3 regions of the Brevibacillus sp. SKDU10 genome follow, and region 2 is predicted to be linked to each of the others. Evidence: predicted binding sites of a transcription regulator. Region 2 holds the regulator's gene; each other region holds the start of a gene.
The links. The regulator NrdR, encoded in region 2, represses ribonucleotide reductase genes. The targets are predictions, from matches to a motif close to AACACNATATATNGTGTT.

Region 1 (5,488 bases), on a different contig from region 2:
TCAATGGGTGCAATTTGATGAACTAGTAAACTATGTAAATACTCTAGTAAACAAAGCTCCTGATGCAAATCATTAGAAATGAAAAAACGGCTCTGCCGCAAAAGCTGCGAATAGAGCCGTTTGATCGAAAGCAAATCTTATGCTTGATGAATCATGATCACTGCACTGCTGTCTATGACATTACGAGCACTTGGAAAATCCGCAAGTTGTGCATGTCTTACATCCTTCTGCATGCAATAATGTCGCAGAGCCGCACGATGGGCAGAAGTCTTTGTGATCAGCATCGCCGTATACGTCGTGATGCGCCTCTCCCTTGTCTGGAGCTGAGGTGATTGAATAGCTGCTAGTAGCTGCTACTGCCTGATGCTCGTCTTCCCCGTCAAGATGCATTTCTAACGCTTTTGCTACAGCATCTGGGATGGATTCCACACGGTTTGCTCCAAAACCAACTGCTCCTGAGCCGCCAATCCCTTTTAAATGTTTAATTAACAACCGGGCCTTGTTGCCATCTGGTAACTCTCCAAAACGTAGGAATAAGGTGGATACACGCCCTAAAGCCTCTGACATTGCAAACACATCGCTTCCGGCTTTTCCTACATTCACAATCACTTCAAACGGAGCATGATCTACATCGTTGATCGTAATATACGCTTTTCCAAGTGGTGTGTTCATTTTATAGGTAGCACCACTTAAACGTTTCGGACGTTTATTATAAGCACGTTCTGTAGCTCCATCCCTTTCGCTCTTCACACCCTGAGCCTGACCAGCAGATGCAGCTTCCTGGCTTGTTTTTGGCTCTGAGTCCTCTAGTTCGTTTGCTGATGCTTGATCGTTGCTTGCTCCTACCTTCTCTTCCTTTTTCTCCGTAGACAATACCTGTACATCACGGCTGCCATCTCGATAGATTGTTACCCCTTTGCAACCCAAGTCAAAAGCCAGCTCATACAAATTCTTTGTATCTTCTACTGTGAAATCGTGTGGAGCGTTAGCTGTCTTCGAAATGGAAGAGTCCACCCATTTTTGAATTGCGGCTTGAACACGTACATGATCTTCAGCGGCTAAGTCCATCGCACAAACAAAAAACTCTGGCAGGTCTTGACCCGGATGGGCATCCATCCATTCCTGAGCGATCGGCACGTACTGTTTATCAAAGCCAAGGCGACTTTGACGGAAGTATTCGAATGCATAATACGGCTCAATCCCTGTAGATGTACCTACCATCGTTCCAGTAGACCCCGTTGGCGCCTGTGTTAATAAGGTTACGTTGCGAACTCCTTTTTCACGTATTGCTTCTCGTACTTCTTCATCAAACTGTTTCATAAAGCCGCTCATGAGATATTTTTCTGCATCAAATTTAGGAAAACTGCCTTTTTCCTTTGCAATATCAGCAGATGCCAAGTATGCTTCGCGGGCGATAAAGTTATAGAGCTTGTCCAAAAAATCTAAAGACGTAGGACTGCCATAACGAATCCCTAATTTAATCATCATTTCGGCAAGCCCCATGGTTCCTAATCCCACACGACGCTCTGACTGCTGATTTTCTCTGTTCTCTTCAAAATGATAAGGAGTGGCGTCAATTACGTTATCCAAGAAACGGATCGAATAACGAACAGCTTCACCTAGGCTTGTCCAGTCTACCTCATTATCCAGAACAAATTTAGATAGATTTAACGAGGATAAATTACATACGCCCCAAGCTGGAAGTCCTTGCTCCCCGCACGGATTCGTACAAATAATTGGGTTAAAATACCAGCTATTAGACATGTCATTATAATACTCTGTAAATACAACACCAGGCTCAGCCGATTTCCATGCAGATTCAATGATGGTATGCCAAATCTCCCGGGCACGGACGGTCTTAACCAATTTGACGGGTTTGCCTAGCTCCTCGCGCCATTTTTTCATGTTTCCGTCCCACAATGCATCATAGTCCGGATCATTTACATCTGGAAACACGAGCTCCCAGTCTAAGTCCTCTTTTACAGCTTTCATGAAGCTATTGGAGATACAAACCGACAGATTGGCATTTGTAACAAGACCCATTGTTTGTTTTACCGTAATGAATTCCATAAGGTCTGGATGCCAATCATTCATCATTAGCATAAGAGCACCGCGGCGTGATCCCCCCTGCTCAATTAGACCTGTGGTATAGCTAAACAACCCGCCCCAGGATACTGAGCCACTTGAGGAACCATTGACTCCACGTACCAACGCACGCCGAGGACGGAGGCTGGATAAGTTAATACCTACACCGCCTCCACGTGACATGATCTCTGTCATTTGTGTCAGAGTATCCATAATGCCACCTCGTGAATCATGCGGTGACGGAATTACATAGCAGTTAAAGAGGGTTAATTCTTCGCTTGCTCCTGCACCTGCTGCAATGCGGCCGCCTGGAACTAATTTCCAATCGTCTAGCAATTCACGAAATTTGCTAGTCCATTCTGCTTGTTTTTCTTCTGTTTTCTCTACAGAAGCAATTGCGCGAGCCAAGCGATCCCACATTGCTTCCGGCGTTACTTCAATTGGACGGGTAGTTTTTTCTACCGTTGTGGTAATGGTATCTCCGTTTCTTAGTAGAATGGATACTTGATTTCCCTCCAGGGCAACAATTTCACCCACTTCTTTTTGCGGAAATTTCGGGTCATCCTTGGTTAATACAAGAACGGTATCTCCAACCTTTGTATTTATGTAATCCAGATCTTTCATTGCATAGCGGTCCAAAAAGATCTTTTCACTTAGCCCTTCCAATGGCTTATATTCTACTAAACCCACGGTCTTTTCCCCTCCAAAATTTATTTCAAATTGACCCTCTCAGATCATTTTGTTATCTTTATGTAAGACGGTTTTAACGATACCATACGCCCGTCCACAAATCAATATATTGACTATATAAGAATTTTTTTCGACATTTATCACTAGATATTGTGTTACTATCATCCTATTCCCTTGGGAGGAACTTTCATGTATTATGTAGATGGAGCTTGGTATAAACCAGATGAGCCTGCTATTTTTCCAGAGGATCGAGGCTATCAGTTTGGGGACGGAATTTATGAGGTTGTGCGTATCTATAATGGTCGCTTCTATCAGTGGGACGAGCACATGCTTCGCTTGGAACGCAGTGCAAAGGAGCTTTCTCTAACGATCCCCACTCGCACAGAATTAACCGAAATTGCTCATAAAGTCCTTAGACAGTATTCATTGCAATTTTCTGAAGATGCAATCCTTTACATGCAAATTACTCGTGGAGTGTCAGAGCGACAATTTACATTCCCGTCAAATACCCGCCCTATTTTAACGATGTATGCTGTCACTAAATTACGCCCGATTCAACAGATGCAAAATGGTTTAAGGGCTGGACTTGTCGATGACATTCGTTGGTTGCGTTGTGATATTAAAAGTCTTAATCTGCTCGGTGCCACTTGGGCTAAACAGCAAGCGACAGAGCAAGGAGTGGACGAAGCCATTCTTCACCGAAATGGAACCATTACGGAAGCTACTTCAGCAAATCTATTTGCTGTGAAAGATGGCAAAATACATACCCATCCAGCTACTAACCTAATTTTGCACGGGATTACGCGGCAAACTGTTATTCAATTAGCCAAAAATCTGGGCATCCCGGTTGTAGAAGAAGCATTTTCTGTGAATTTTGCTCAATTGGCCGATGAATTATTCATCACTGGTACTACTAGCGAAATAACTCCCATAATTGAGCTTCAAGGTACGCCTGTAGGAAATGGTAAAGCGGGTACGATCGTTCAACGTTTACAAAAAGCCTTTGAAGAGCACATCGCTATTGACAGTAATAGCATCACGAAGTAAAAGACAGGGTGTACATCTTTTTTTAAAAGAGTCCTCTTCTATAAGCGAAGGTATTTTTCTAGTAAAAAAGCCGTTCTCCTCGTTGATGTCTGAGGGAACGGCTTTTTCTTACGCCTACAGTATTTTTTTGCTTCCGCTTATGTTTATTTTCTCCAAAGCTTCATTGTGTTTGACCATAGTTCAAGAAAAGTGGCTTCAGGTGCTTCTATCGGCGGAAATTCCATTCATCCGTACTATAACGATTTTCCGCTAATTCTTTTGCCAATTGCTGCTCTTCGGCTGTCAAATCCATCGGGACAAGCTCAATGCCCAGGCCCTCGGCAAACCCTTGATAAAAAGCTTCAATCGCTTCTTCTAAAGAAATAGGTTTTGAACTTACTTCGTTTATCGTAACGGCTTTTTGTTTAAAGCTATTCATCATCCGTTCCTTGACACGTTCACTCGGGAAGGTTAACAGAGAAAATAGCAGATCAACATCCATATCCAACAAGATGGAGCCATGCTGTAGGATAACGCCCTTCTGACGTGTTTGTGCGCTGCCTGCTACTTTTTTTCCTTCTACCACTAATTCATACCAGGAAGGGGAATCAAAGCATGCAGACGAGCCTGGAGAATCGTATTTTGCCTTCTCCTCCTCTGTAGCAAGCGACACCATCTCCGCTTTTAACCCTAGCTTCTGAAATCCATGTAATAAGCCCATGGAAATCACCTTATAAGCTTCTGTGACGCTTTTTGGCATCTGCGGATGGTCTTCAGATACAATCACACTATAGGTAAGCTCAGCATCATGAAGGACTGCTCGCCCTCCTGTCGGGCGTCGAACCAATCCAAGTCCAAGGCGCTTCACTTCATCAATATTGATCTCTTTTTCCATTTTTTGAAAATAACCGATGGAGAGAGTTGCCGGGTTCCATGTATAAAAACGAACGGTAGGCGGTACTTTTCCTTGGCTGTGCAAAGTTAAAATGGCTTCGTCAATTGCCATATTCATTTCAGGTGACATAGGCGGAGTCACCACATAACGCCATTTTTCCATTTCCATGCTAAATACCTCCCATATATCTACGTCCAATCAAGCGGCTGGGAGCAATCTTGTTAATGAGGACTGCTCGCACTCTATATCTGTCGCAAACAACGCTGCTTAGACATCGTACACTCCTCATTGTAAGGCTTCTATAGAGTAAGAGACAAGCGCCAACTGTCGAGCGCCTGTCTCACTCTATATTTCTTGATTACATTTATACTTTAAAATTGTTCATTACAGTCTGCATATCATTGGTCATTTCTGACATAACTTCTGCTGTCGTGGCCACTTCCTGTGAGGAAGCTGTTGTTTGTTCAGAAGTGCTGGCAATCTCTTCTGTTTTCGCAAATATTTCTTCCGCAACGGCCGTACTATTTTCTACTCTTGCAGAAATGGTTTCTTTTTCTTGAAGGATATGGCCGGCGCTTTGACTTAGATGATGAATTTTCGGTCCGATATCTTCTACAGCTTTTGTAATGCTGGCAAAGGAATGTAATGCATTAGCAATATCGTTTTTCTGCGTATACATTTCCGTCTGCATGTCATCTGCTGTTTGCAACATATGCTCGGAATCCTTAGAAATCGTACCAATCTGGTCACTAATGCGTTGGGAGAAAATGCGAGATTGTTCTGCTAGCTTTC
Region 2 (5,488 bases):
CAAGCAACCATCTTGCCATGTTTTTCTAGGAAGCACATCTGTCTTTTTTTGTATATTGCCGTCAAGGTTCCATATAAGCTTTGGGTGTCTTTTTCAAAAGGACACTCTCAGCAAAATAGCAAGGCTACCGACTACGGTACTATTTCTAAAAAACTATCCCTGATCGGCAAAAAGCCCAAGTAAAGGACTCACTTGCTTGTCCAATACTTGGGTGATCGGTCAAACGAAATGCTGATATACACATACCTATATAGGCTATCTTTTTCGACGATTGATTCCTTCAATCACTACTTCTTCTACATAATGACGAATTCTTTCTAAAATCCGGCGTGCCTTCGTTACTTCGATACGTGAGCCATTACTCATGGCAAAATGCTCTTCCAATTCCTCAAGAGAATAGTTTGAAGTAAATAAAGTTGGCAGATGATTGTTAATTCGCTGATTTAAAAGAACTCCAATCACTTCATCCCGAATCCATGGAGTGACATTCTCCGCCCCTAGATCATCTAAGATCAAAACAGGAATCTCCTTTAATAGCTCCAGTTTACCTACATAGGATTGATCGGAGAGGGATTCTTTCAACTCTCTAATGAAATCTGGGACGTATACCATTAAGGAAGAAATGTTGTTCTCCGATAGTTCGCGTGCGACAGCAGCCATCAGATAGCTCTTGCCAACCCCAAAGCCTCCGTGAACATATAGCCCTCGTGTAGCCTGCTTCTTGTTGTCTCTCATTTCCCGGCAAAAACGCATCGCCAGACGAATCGCTTCTTTATTGGAATCATCCATATCCATATGATGAAAGCTAGCTTGAAGTGTTTCTTCAGACACATAGTAGCTTCGCATCATTTTACGAGTACGTTGTGTTTCTTCATATGATAATTGCTTATCACAGGGGCTTAGTGCGGATACAATATGCTTGTTTTGCACCTGTAGCTTATTCGTATGTCCCTTTACCAAATTAGGACATTCTGACAGTCCGGGGCAATTCTCACAATAATAGTGCTCCTTCACCGATTCATACACTGCCGAAAGGGAGCGAAACAAATCCTCCCTAGTTAATTCAGGATGCTTCTGCAGAAAGGCTTTTAGATAGAGAGACGAGCGCATCATTTTATCCAATTGTTCATCCGGACTTAAAATATGCCGTGGAGTTCGCTTAGCTAACTCCTCCATGAATTGACGCAAAGGTTCCATCTAATGTTCGCCTCCCTTCGTCGGCTGTCGTAGTGATTCGTATAATTCTTTTAGCTCTGGATCATCCATAATGGTTTTTTTCACTTGCTTTACGCGTTTTTTTCGATCAGTATCAACTGCATCTGCTTCCTCACGATCAAGCTGTCGCTGTACAGCAGCAGGCAGCTTATCCTGTAGCAATGCTCGTGAATTACTGCGCCGGCCCCTGTTAGAGGATAATCCACCTTTTTGGGGACCTGCCAGAGATTGAGCCGTTTGATTCTCCATAGCCTGATTCTTAGCTTCTGCCCGTTCCAGAATAACCCTCACTGCTTCCTCTACGGTAGAAATTGCTTTGGCTTTCCAGCTATCTCGAATCGTTTCCACGTAAGCTTTTGGCAATTCCATTTTCGTTTCACGCATGGCATATAAGAGCAAAGCATTTACTACTTCTGACGGCATTGAATCTGTGAAAACCAAGCTCTCCGCCCGTTCTAAAAACGCACGTGAAATTCTACCTCCCACCGCTTGCTCTAAAATAATCAGCGGTGAAAGCTCTCGACAGATTCGTAGAAAAACCTCCGTTCCGGGAGCTGGTATTTTCCCAGGGCCGAGATGTTCCAAATAGGCATCGGCTAAAGAACGGCGCTCACGCGTTAGCTGGTTATTTACATATCGCTCGCGTATTCGTTTACGCAATAATTCTGTGCTAAGAGCCCCTTGAGAATCATAAAGATTCCAATCCCGCAGCTCTTGGCTTAATAAATAGCTGTCCACTTGATAAAAAGCGAGCAACTGATAAAAAAATGGAATGCTTTCCTGCGTTACTACCTTAGAGGCTTGTACATGACTAGGGAGGCTAGCTCGCAAAAAGGATAAATCCAATTGTTTGTCTGGCTCCGCTTCATAATGATTAGCTAGGGAGGCTGTAGGATGTTTTTCTTGCATGTGAGCAAAAAATCGATCCGTTTCCGATCCAGGACGAATTTCCAGCTCAGAAGCTGACAAATTATGATATACCTCATAGAAGCGCTTGGTTACATCTTCTTCATACGGATACTCCTCCGCCAGATTACCCCATAGCTGATCAGCATAGGTACGGCGAAGCTGCTCGTATTTGATTTTGCCTACTTGATTTAACAGCATAACGGGAAGAATATCTTCCTGAAAAAATTGAGCCGGAGTTAGCGGTGGCAAGACAATATACTCATAAAAAAAGTCATGTTCGCGATTCTCACGACGACGGACCTTTAGTAAATCCATCGCTTCTAAACGTTCTCTGGCTTGCAATAAGCGATCCAACGGCAAGGATGTCATCATCATCAGACTCCGGTGCGTTCCTTCGCTTGCTGCTCCACTCTTTTCATCCACCTCGTGCATTAATAATTGATACAACGAATAAGACGACACCCCCAGTAAGGGCAAATAAAGATGGGTTACGAATCCCATCTCCATCATACTCAGCGGCCTTATGAATCTCACTAAATAGCGATCGTTGGGCGCAAGTTCGTTCCACATGACACGCATCGACCAAAATCCTTCCTTACGTTCATAGTTTCTCTATTATATCATTTCTTCTGTCATGTTACGTAGGAGAGGTTTGGAAGCTTAGAGAAAAAAATGCTTCTTATTCCGATTTATTCATTTTAGGCGGCTGATTCCGCGCTTGTTCTAAAAGCTCTTCCAATTCTCGCATAAATACATTAATATCTTTAAACTGACGATAAACCGAAGCAAAACGAACATAAGCTACCTCATCCACATGGTACAGGCGCTCCATGACCATTTCCCCTACCTCTTTGCTAGGGACCTCAGCCTTCCCTTGACTACGTAGTTCTCGTTCAATTTCATTTACAATATTCTCTAATATCTCCAGTGTCACAGGACGCTTTTCGCAAGCACGAATCAACCCACGTAAAATTTTATCGCGGCTGTACTCTTCTCTTGTTCCGTCCTTTTTAATAATTAATAGTGGTGTTTCTTCCACCATTTCAAATGTAGTGAATCTTCTGCCGCAGTCCTCGCACTCTCGACGGCGTCTGATTGATTTGTTGTTATTAAATGGGCGGGAATCCAATACCCTTGTCCCATTAAATTCACAAAATGGGCAACGCATTAGCCATCATCTCCAAAATGATTACTCAGTTAGATCAACATCATTCTAAAAAAGAAAGACTTGATTTTATTCAATAAATTTGCGTGTAAATTATTGAAGTTTTTCTTTAGAGTCCCATATCCAGTAAGGTTAGTCAAGGGAAAAGCTAATATCCTATTCCCATTTGTCCATAATTTTTTTAAAATGAGATAGTATCTAACAGCAAGGGAGGGTTCTTGCATGCGCCTAGTCTCATTGCGACATGTTCAACCTGGAATGAAATTGGGAAGGACCGTTTTTACAGATGATGGGAAAGTCCTGCTTGGGGCAGGTATGCAGTTAAGTGAAAGATTGGTAAGTGGTCTACAACGCATGGGAATTGATTCCGTCTATATTGATGACCCGCACACATCAGATATTGAGGTAGAGGATGTTATACGTCCAGAGACAAGGCAAGATGCTTTGGAAGTCATACATAAAACCGTGCAACAACTACGGAATACGAATAAAGTTGCTCGTAGGGTCTCTGTCAAAGACATGGGCATGCATTTCCAGCAAGTCTTTCATAAGATTTTAAATGATCTATCTGGTGCAAAGGATATCATGATTCATCTCGCTAACATCTCCTCTCACTCGGGAGCAATGTATCATCACAGCGTTAACGTCGCTGTCATGGCTACAGCCGTTGGGATGTCGCTTGGCTACAACACGACGCAATTACGTGATTTGGGAATCGGGGCACTGTTACACGACATCGGAAAAACGGCGCTACCAAAAGAATTGCTTGAAAAGACCGAGCGTTGGAACGAGGCTGAAATGGAGCAGGCCAAAGAGCATGCACGCCTTGGCTTTGATATCATTCGGAAACAGCACGATATTTCATTATTATCTGCTCATGTAGCTTTCCAGCATCATGAACGAATGGATGGAAGCGGTTATCCGCAACAGCTGCAAGGGGACAAATTCCATGAGTATGCGCAAATCGTAGCTATTTGTGATGTGTATGATTCTTTAACTACCCCAAGACCTTGGAGAAAACGCTATATGCCACAGGATGCGCTTGAATACCTGCTTGGGTCAGGCGGCTATTTGTTCCATCATCATTTAGTAGATGCCTTTCGTAAGCATATCGCTGTCTTTCCACTTGGGAGCGGAGTCGTCCTTAATAATGGAGAAAGCGGCGTAGTCTGTAAGGTAGATCCAGAATGCTGTCATCGTCCAACGATACGCATTTTGCGAGACGGGCGTGGCAATGACCTGCTTACCCCGTACGAAGTTAATTTGAAATATAATTTAAAACTATTTATTACTCAATTTGAAGACGAAACATTATTTACTTTTATGGAATCTAAGCATATTGCACCGGACTTTTAATCATCTAGTTTATTTCATTTACAACCAGCAAAACTCCCTCTTGCAAAATGCTGAGAGGGAGTTTTGCTTTGCCTCGATTTATTCGTGTCTGTATTGCTGATAAAATTGGTAAATCAGCTCTGCCGCTTCTGCACGTGTTACATTTTTATTCGGCTCTACCTTAGTTCCCTTCGGTGCGCTCAGATAACCTAAAGCATGCGCTAGCGTATAAGCAGGTACTTGTTCTGCTGTTACATCTGGATAAGGGGATTGAAAGATATCAGACTTGGATAGTAACGCTCCGAATTGTAATGTCTGCATAAACATTTGTATCGCTTCATAACGTGTAATGGCACGATCAGGCTCAAAGCGGGCTGTAGATGGTATGATTTTGAATTGAGAGGCCTGGGAAATAGCAGCGTAATACGGATGATTTGTAGGTACATCTGAGTACGTATAAGGCTTCTCATCATTTTCATCGTCATAGGATCGATAATCGTGACTCAGCTCGTTTGATATGCTAATCAGCAATCCCACAAATTGAGCCCTAGATATCTCCTTATCTGGCTCCACCTTACCATCCTCTAGGAAGAACAGCCCTCTATTTAGCATATTACCTAGGGCTTCTTCACTTTTGTGTCCCTCAATATCAGTAGCGGATTTGGCATCACTAAATCCCCATGGTTCTATTAATTCACCAGTAGCCGCGTTTACAGATTTCTCATTCCCTACATAACGATAGACGAGCTGTATTGGAATCTCTTGAGAAGACTCCTTCCCAGACTCATCTGCCCCCGCCATATAGAAAGGAGCTTTATAATAAGTAAGCATTACTTTTTTCTCTGTTATCTCCTTTTCTATCGC
Region 3 (5,488 bases), on a different contig from region 2:
GGATAGCGCTCGATCTTCTACTGTAAAAGTGAGGTCAACCAACTCCATTGGACATTCTATGGCAAGTCCAGATACTTCCCCGTCGCCTTGGACGGCATGTCCATCTCCTACGGAAAAGAGCCCGCCGTCTACAGGGATGGGTAAATAGAGCGTACTCCCGGGGATTAGTTCTTTACAATCTATGTTGCCGCCACAGTAGCGAGGAGGAATAGTAGAATGAATACCTGATTCCTCTGGCGGCATACCCATTACTCCCATAAATGGATGAAGGCGAATTTTATGCCCTTTATCGCTAGTTCCGATCATGTTCGTCGCATCTAACTCCCAGATTAAACGATATCCTTCCTTTTCCTGCATTCCCAGACGGTTATTTACGGCGCTGGCAAATCCACCACCTTCACTCCAGCCCCATGTGCCTACGCGTAATTCATTAATATGTATTGCTAAGCTTTGTCCAGCCTTGGCATCGGCAATGTACAAGGGACCAATCAGGGCATGTCCGCTATCCTGAGGGTGCTTTCGAGTGCAAAATTCTACTCTTCTGCCGTTTGCTTGTTCCGGGCCTGCGTTCCAATCCGCATCAAGCGTCTCAAAACGAACAGTGTCACCAGATTGTATTGTCAGGATAGGGGAAGCCTCTCTGCTAAAGGAGCCATGCAGAGTCGAGCGCTTTGGCTGGATGGTATATATAGCCATACACAGTTACCTCCTTGGTAGATTATTACAATGGCTTTCTATCAGGATAATACTGAGGAGGTAAAAGGTACAGATTTAAATATTGCTATTCCGTCCATTCGATAACGGAGCCTATTGCAAGACTTTTCCTCACATCAATGATGCGCTGATTACGACTTCCGCGAAAGCGCAGGGAGGTGTCTTTTTGTTCAGCTTTAAATTTACCGTCAATAATGACATCACATAGTTCCAATAGCTGCCGTTGTTCATTTAGCAGGAGTAATGCTTCAAAAGTAAATCCAGTATATGCCCAGACTGTTTTATCTGGACAAGCTTGGCGAAAGCTAGTGATAAAGGCGGCGCAGGCAGTGGCGGAGAAAAATGGGTCTCCTCCACATAAGGTCAGACCATGTAACAATGGATTATCAGAAATTTCCTGAATCACCTCTTGCTGGTACGATCGTGTAAAAGGTTGTCCATAGCTGAAGTCCCACGATTCTGGATTAAAGCAACCCTGGCATGCGTGACGGCAGCCGCTTATAAACACGACCGCACGTAACCCAATGCCTTCGTTAATACTTTCCCTTCGATATTCGCAGATATGCATGGATTGACTCACTGGTGCTTCACCCGATCCAGAACCTCGGCTTGTTTCGCAGAATTAAAACGTTGTGTATAATCGCCTGTAATATAACCTGTTACACGGCGTAAACGTTGGAAATGAACGGAGTCTTCCGTACTTCCACAGTTTGGGCATTGCGTGCCGATAATCCCTTCATAGCCGCAGCTTGGGCAACGATCCAATGGATGATTAATAGAGAAATAACCTACGTTGCTTCTTAATGCATACTGAACAATCTGTTGGAAAGCTACTGTGTTTTGTCGGGCATTTCCATCTAGCTCAATATAAGTAATCGCCCCGGCGTTGCATAACTCGTGAAAAGGTGCTTCAAGCTTAATTTTTTGGAAAGCTGATAGCGAATAGTAAACAGGAATGTGAAAGGAATTCGTATAATATTCACGGTCAGTAATTCCCGCAAGCTTCCCATAGGTTTTTTGATCAGCTTTTGTAAATTTGCCCGATAGACCTTCAGCCGGAGTAGCAAATAAGGTAATGTTTAGATTATATTTTTCGCTCATGTCATCGCAGTATTGGCGCATGAAGGAAATAACAGAGAGCGCACGCTGGTATACCTCTGTATCTTCTCCGTGGTGCTTGCCATAAAGAGCATACATGCATTCCGCCAGTCCGATAAAGCCGACAGCCAGACTGCCATGCTTAATTAAATCAGCTACCTCCTGATCGGGACGCAATTCTTTACCGCCCTCCCAGACACCCTCGCGCATCATGAAATCCGATGCTTTGGCCGGCTGTTTAGCTTGGATACCAAAACGATGAATCAAGCCGCTGATAGCTACATCCATATAGCTTTGTAGGGCATTATAGAAGCCGGTAATGTCTGCCTGATCGCGTTGGTTTTGACAAATCCCATATTCGATTCCCAATTTTACAAGATTGATCGTATTAAACGAGAGATTTCCCTTTCCGCTACTATAATTCCGTCCAAAACGATCTGATATTGATCTTGTCCGGCAGCCCATTGTAGCGATAATTGTGTTCGGATCATCCTCACGGTAGTAGATGAGATTAAACGTAGCGTCTACATTGACGAAATTCGGATAAAGGCGCTTACTGGAGCATTCTATTGCTTTTTGGAACAAATCATAGTTTGGATCGCCCTCAGATTGATTAATCCCTGTTTTACATTGAAAAATATGCTGTGGGAAAATAGGGGTTTCTCCATTTCCTAACCCATTACTTGTTGCCTGTAATAGCGCATGTGAGACCAGACGTCCTTCCGTAGAAGTACACATACCATAATTAAGCGAGGTAAAAGGAATTTGTCCCCCAGCTCGACTGCTCATCGTATTTAGATTATGGATGAGAGATTCCGCGGCCTGATAGGTCTCTGCGACAGTCTCTTCAAAGGCATAAGTAAAGCTTTTGGGAAAATCCTGCTTTAGTTTTTCGTTATCCATATAAAGTAGATCATCAGATAAAGCAAGCCGGGAACCCTCGTTAAAATAATGAAGTCCTTTTTTCAGATGCTTGACGAAGGATTTCCGGACGTAAGGGGCTAGATCCCAGTCAATCTTGTTAGCAGAAACACCGCCGAATTGGCTATTTTGCTGCGATTGAAAGATAATCGCGACTAGAGCCATTGCCGTCATAATGCTTTGTGGGGTGCGAACTGACCCGTTTCCGGTATTAAAGCCTTCAGCTAGTAGGCGATCAAAAGGAATGAAAATGCAGTTAGTTGTACCGATTGCATACTGATCCAAATCATGCACGTAGACATAATTATGATCGATTGCTTCACGGAGCTTGCTGGGTAAAACATATTGTTTCACATGCCATTTCGCATATTCAGAGCCCATTTTACTCATTTTCCCGCTGAACGATTCTCCGTTAACATTTGCATTTTCTCGAAGTAAGTCCATATCCTGCAGGCCGATGACAGCCTCACTAATGCTGTATAACTCGCTTTGCTTCAGACGAAGGCGATCACGTTGTTGACGGTAGGCAGCAAAGGAATCGGCAACATCGTTGTGATCTTTTTCACATAACTGTGCAATAATTAACTCGTGTATCGTCTGTGTAGATATTGGATTTATGTAGGGAAGCTGTCGCTCTGCGGTTAGCGGTTGCATGCGTGGCTGCTGTGTAAGATGTTCCTGAATACAATGGGCAATCTCCTCACTAAGGGCCACGTTTACTGTACCTGTCGTGGGCAAGCATGCCTGAGTAATTGTTGTGATTATCTTTTCTGGCTGAAAGATTTCTTGACGACCATCGCGTTTCATTATAAGCATGAAAAAAGCCTCCTGTAATGTGAAAAACCTGATGTGAAAGTTAAAAATAAGCTTGGTAATGGTAAAAGGTAGTGCAAATGAATTCAAAATGTAAGAAGCATTCCCTCATAAAGTAAGAGAAAATGCTTCTGTAATGTGGTTAAATACACTATATATAGTCTACGAATTACAAAATACATCAATATATCGTATGTGTCAAATGACGGTCCTGTGACTAGACATCAGAATGCATGTGCTATAAATAATCAGACATGATTTTTTCGGTGTCATAGGGTGTTATCCCGCTATTTACAGAAAAGACGGATTGAGCACGATCAGGATTATCAACAAGCGTTCCTCTGGCTAAGGCGTGCAATACAAACAGGTCGTATAAATTTGGTTTAATCAGATTTGCCATGGCTTTTCCCATGAGCTGCATGCTGTTTCGATTATTTTCAACGTTATTGGCATAGGCAGGTTCAAAAGTAAGAGCTAAATCGGTCCAGATGACCTGACGAGCCTCTATATCAATCATAACGGGAATACAAATCGTTGTATCAGCAGTGATGTCGATTTTATTTTGTACGGTAGCCGGTTCGAAGATTTCACCAGAATTAGGGTGCTGTCGCATCATCCAGCCAGCGAAGCATTCAGGGAGATCACAATAAGGGTGACTGGTAAAGGAATGCAAAGACATGGAAATATAACGAGCCCCTGCTTTTGCCGCAGCAGATAAATCGATATCAATGAACTCGCAGGCACCTTGTGGAGCAGCAGTAATATCACCACTATGGTAGGCCTTAAAGGAAGATGAGACTAGATTCGTATAGGAAATGTGTTCTAAATCATTCCAGTTGTGGTCATACATCACAGCAGATAAATCAACATCCACTCGATCTGTCGGAACTTGATTCACCATACCTTCTCGCCACCAGGTAAAAAAGCGGATGGTATTTCCTGCCGGTAAATCAAGCTTAGAACCTCGCGTAATCGTACGGAGAGCCTTCTGAGCTGAGCGTTGGGAGAAGGGGACATTGTAATTGCGCAATGATTCATCGACATATACATAGCCCAGCGGCGGCAATTGGGAAAAACGCTGCATGAGTTCCTTTTGACAGATGGATATGATTGAATCACCGATTTCCTTAGGAAGAGGAGCTAGTGTGTCAGCACTCACTTGAACCTTGGCTGCATTTCCTTTCGGGAAAAATGTACGGACGGCTTGCGGAATGTGACGGTTCGCAAAATGTGTCATCACCTGCAGCAAGACAGGAGAAGAAACCTGATCTACTACCTTTTCAAAAGCATGGGCGATTGGCTGCCAATCCACACTGAGGCGCATGATGTGATCAAGACGACGTGCAAGCTCGCCCGGTCTAGTGGAAAGTAGCTCGATTGCTTCTGATAGCTGTCGATGTAATAGAGCTTGCTCTACTTTACTGTTAAATGTCTCGATTTTTTGATTGTTTCGAATCAGATAAAAAGCATCGGCGCACCGTGGGAAACGTAGCTTGTATTCCGCAGGGTGCAAAATTTCCCCTAATCGAATCCAACGGTTTTTATAGCGCAGCATATCTTCTTCTAGGGCATGACAATTCTCTAATAGCCCCAAGATAAAGCGTCTTTGGGCACGTGTAAATTTACGAAAGGGCGTAGCGCTGGATAGACTGATATCACCGCCAGATAAGGCTGTAGCTACCCGTAAAACATCTGTTGCTGTCTTGATATGTTTGGAAAAAAAGGCAGGTGACAGTTTACTGGATAAGAATAGTAAGCCTGTGAGTAGCGCAATATTTTCTTTTAATGGAATATCTAACTGCACAAGTTTATCCAAAACCTGATATTCTTGTATAAAGAAGCTGAGATCATCCTTGTCGGTTTCGGAAAGGGAGGTTTTGGACTGGACAAGATTCCAGAAGATTCGCTCTAATTCCTCTTCATTTCCAAGTTCAATTACAGT

Region 1: AYJ08_RS12260 (adenosylcobalamin-dependent ribonucleoside-diphosphate reductase) is a predicted target of NrdR. The motif match lies at 2,915-2,932, and genes of this name have one in related genera.
Region 3: AYJ08_RS13265 (anaerobic ribonucleoside triphosphate reductase) is a predicted target of NrdR. The motif match lies at 3,694-3,711, and genes of this name have one in related genera.

What each region holds. Positions count from the first base shown of each region.
Region 1 is NZ_LSSO01000155.1:84,755-90,242, forward strand. It holds gene AYJ08_RS12260 (adenosylcobalamin-dependent ribonucleoside-diphosphate reductase) at 181-2,775, opposite strand; gene dat (D-amino-acid transaminase) at 2,965-3,822, shown strand; gene AYJ08_RS12270 (lipoate--protein ligase family protein) at 4,028-4,858, opposite strand; gene AYJ08_RS12275 (methyl-accepting chemotaxis protein) at 5,061-5,488, opposite strand, start outside.
Region 2 is NZ_LSSO01000145.1:2,896-8,383, reverse strand. It holds gene dnaI (primosomal protein DnaI) at 256-1,197, opposite strand; gene AYJ08_RS09805 (DnaD domain protein) at 1,198-2,703, opposite strand; gene nrdR (transcriptional regulator NrdR) at 2,804-3,292, opposite strand; gene AYJ08_RS09790 (HD-GYP domain-containing protein) at 3,512-4,645, shown strand; gene AYJ08_RS09785 (YcdB/YcdC domain-containing protein) at 4,724-5,488, opposite strand, start outside.
Region 3 is NZ_LSSO01000162.1:26,365-31,852, forward strand. It holds gene AYJ08_RS13255 (acetamidase/formamidase family protein) at 1-696, opposite strand, end outside; gene nrdG (anaerobic ribonucleoside-triphosphate reductase activating protein) at 782-1,282, opposite strand; gene AYJ08_RS13265 (anaerobic ribonucleoside triphosphate reductase) at 1,291-3,549, opposite strand; gene AYJ08_RS13270 (TerD family protein) at 3,785-5,488, opposite strand, start outside.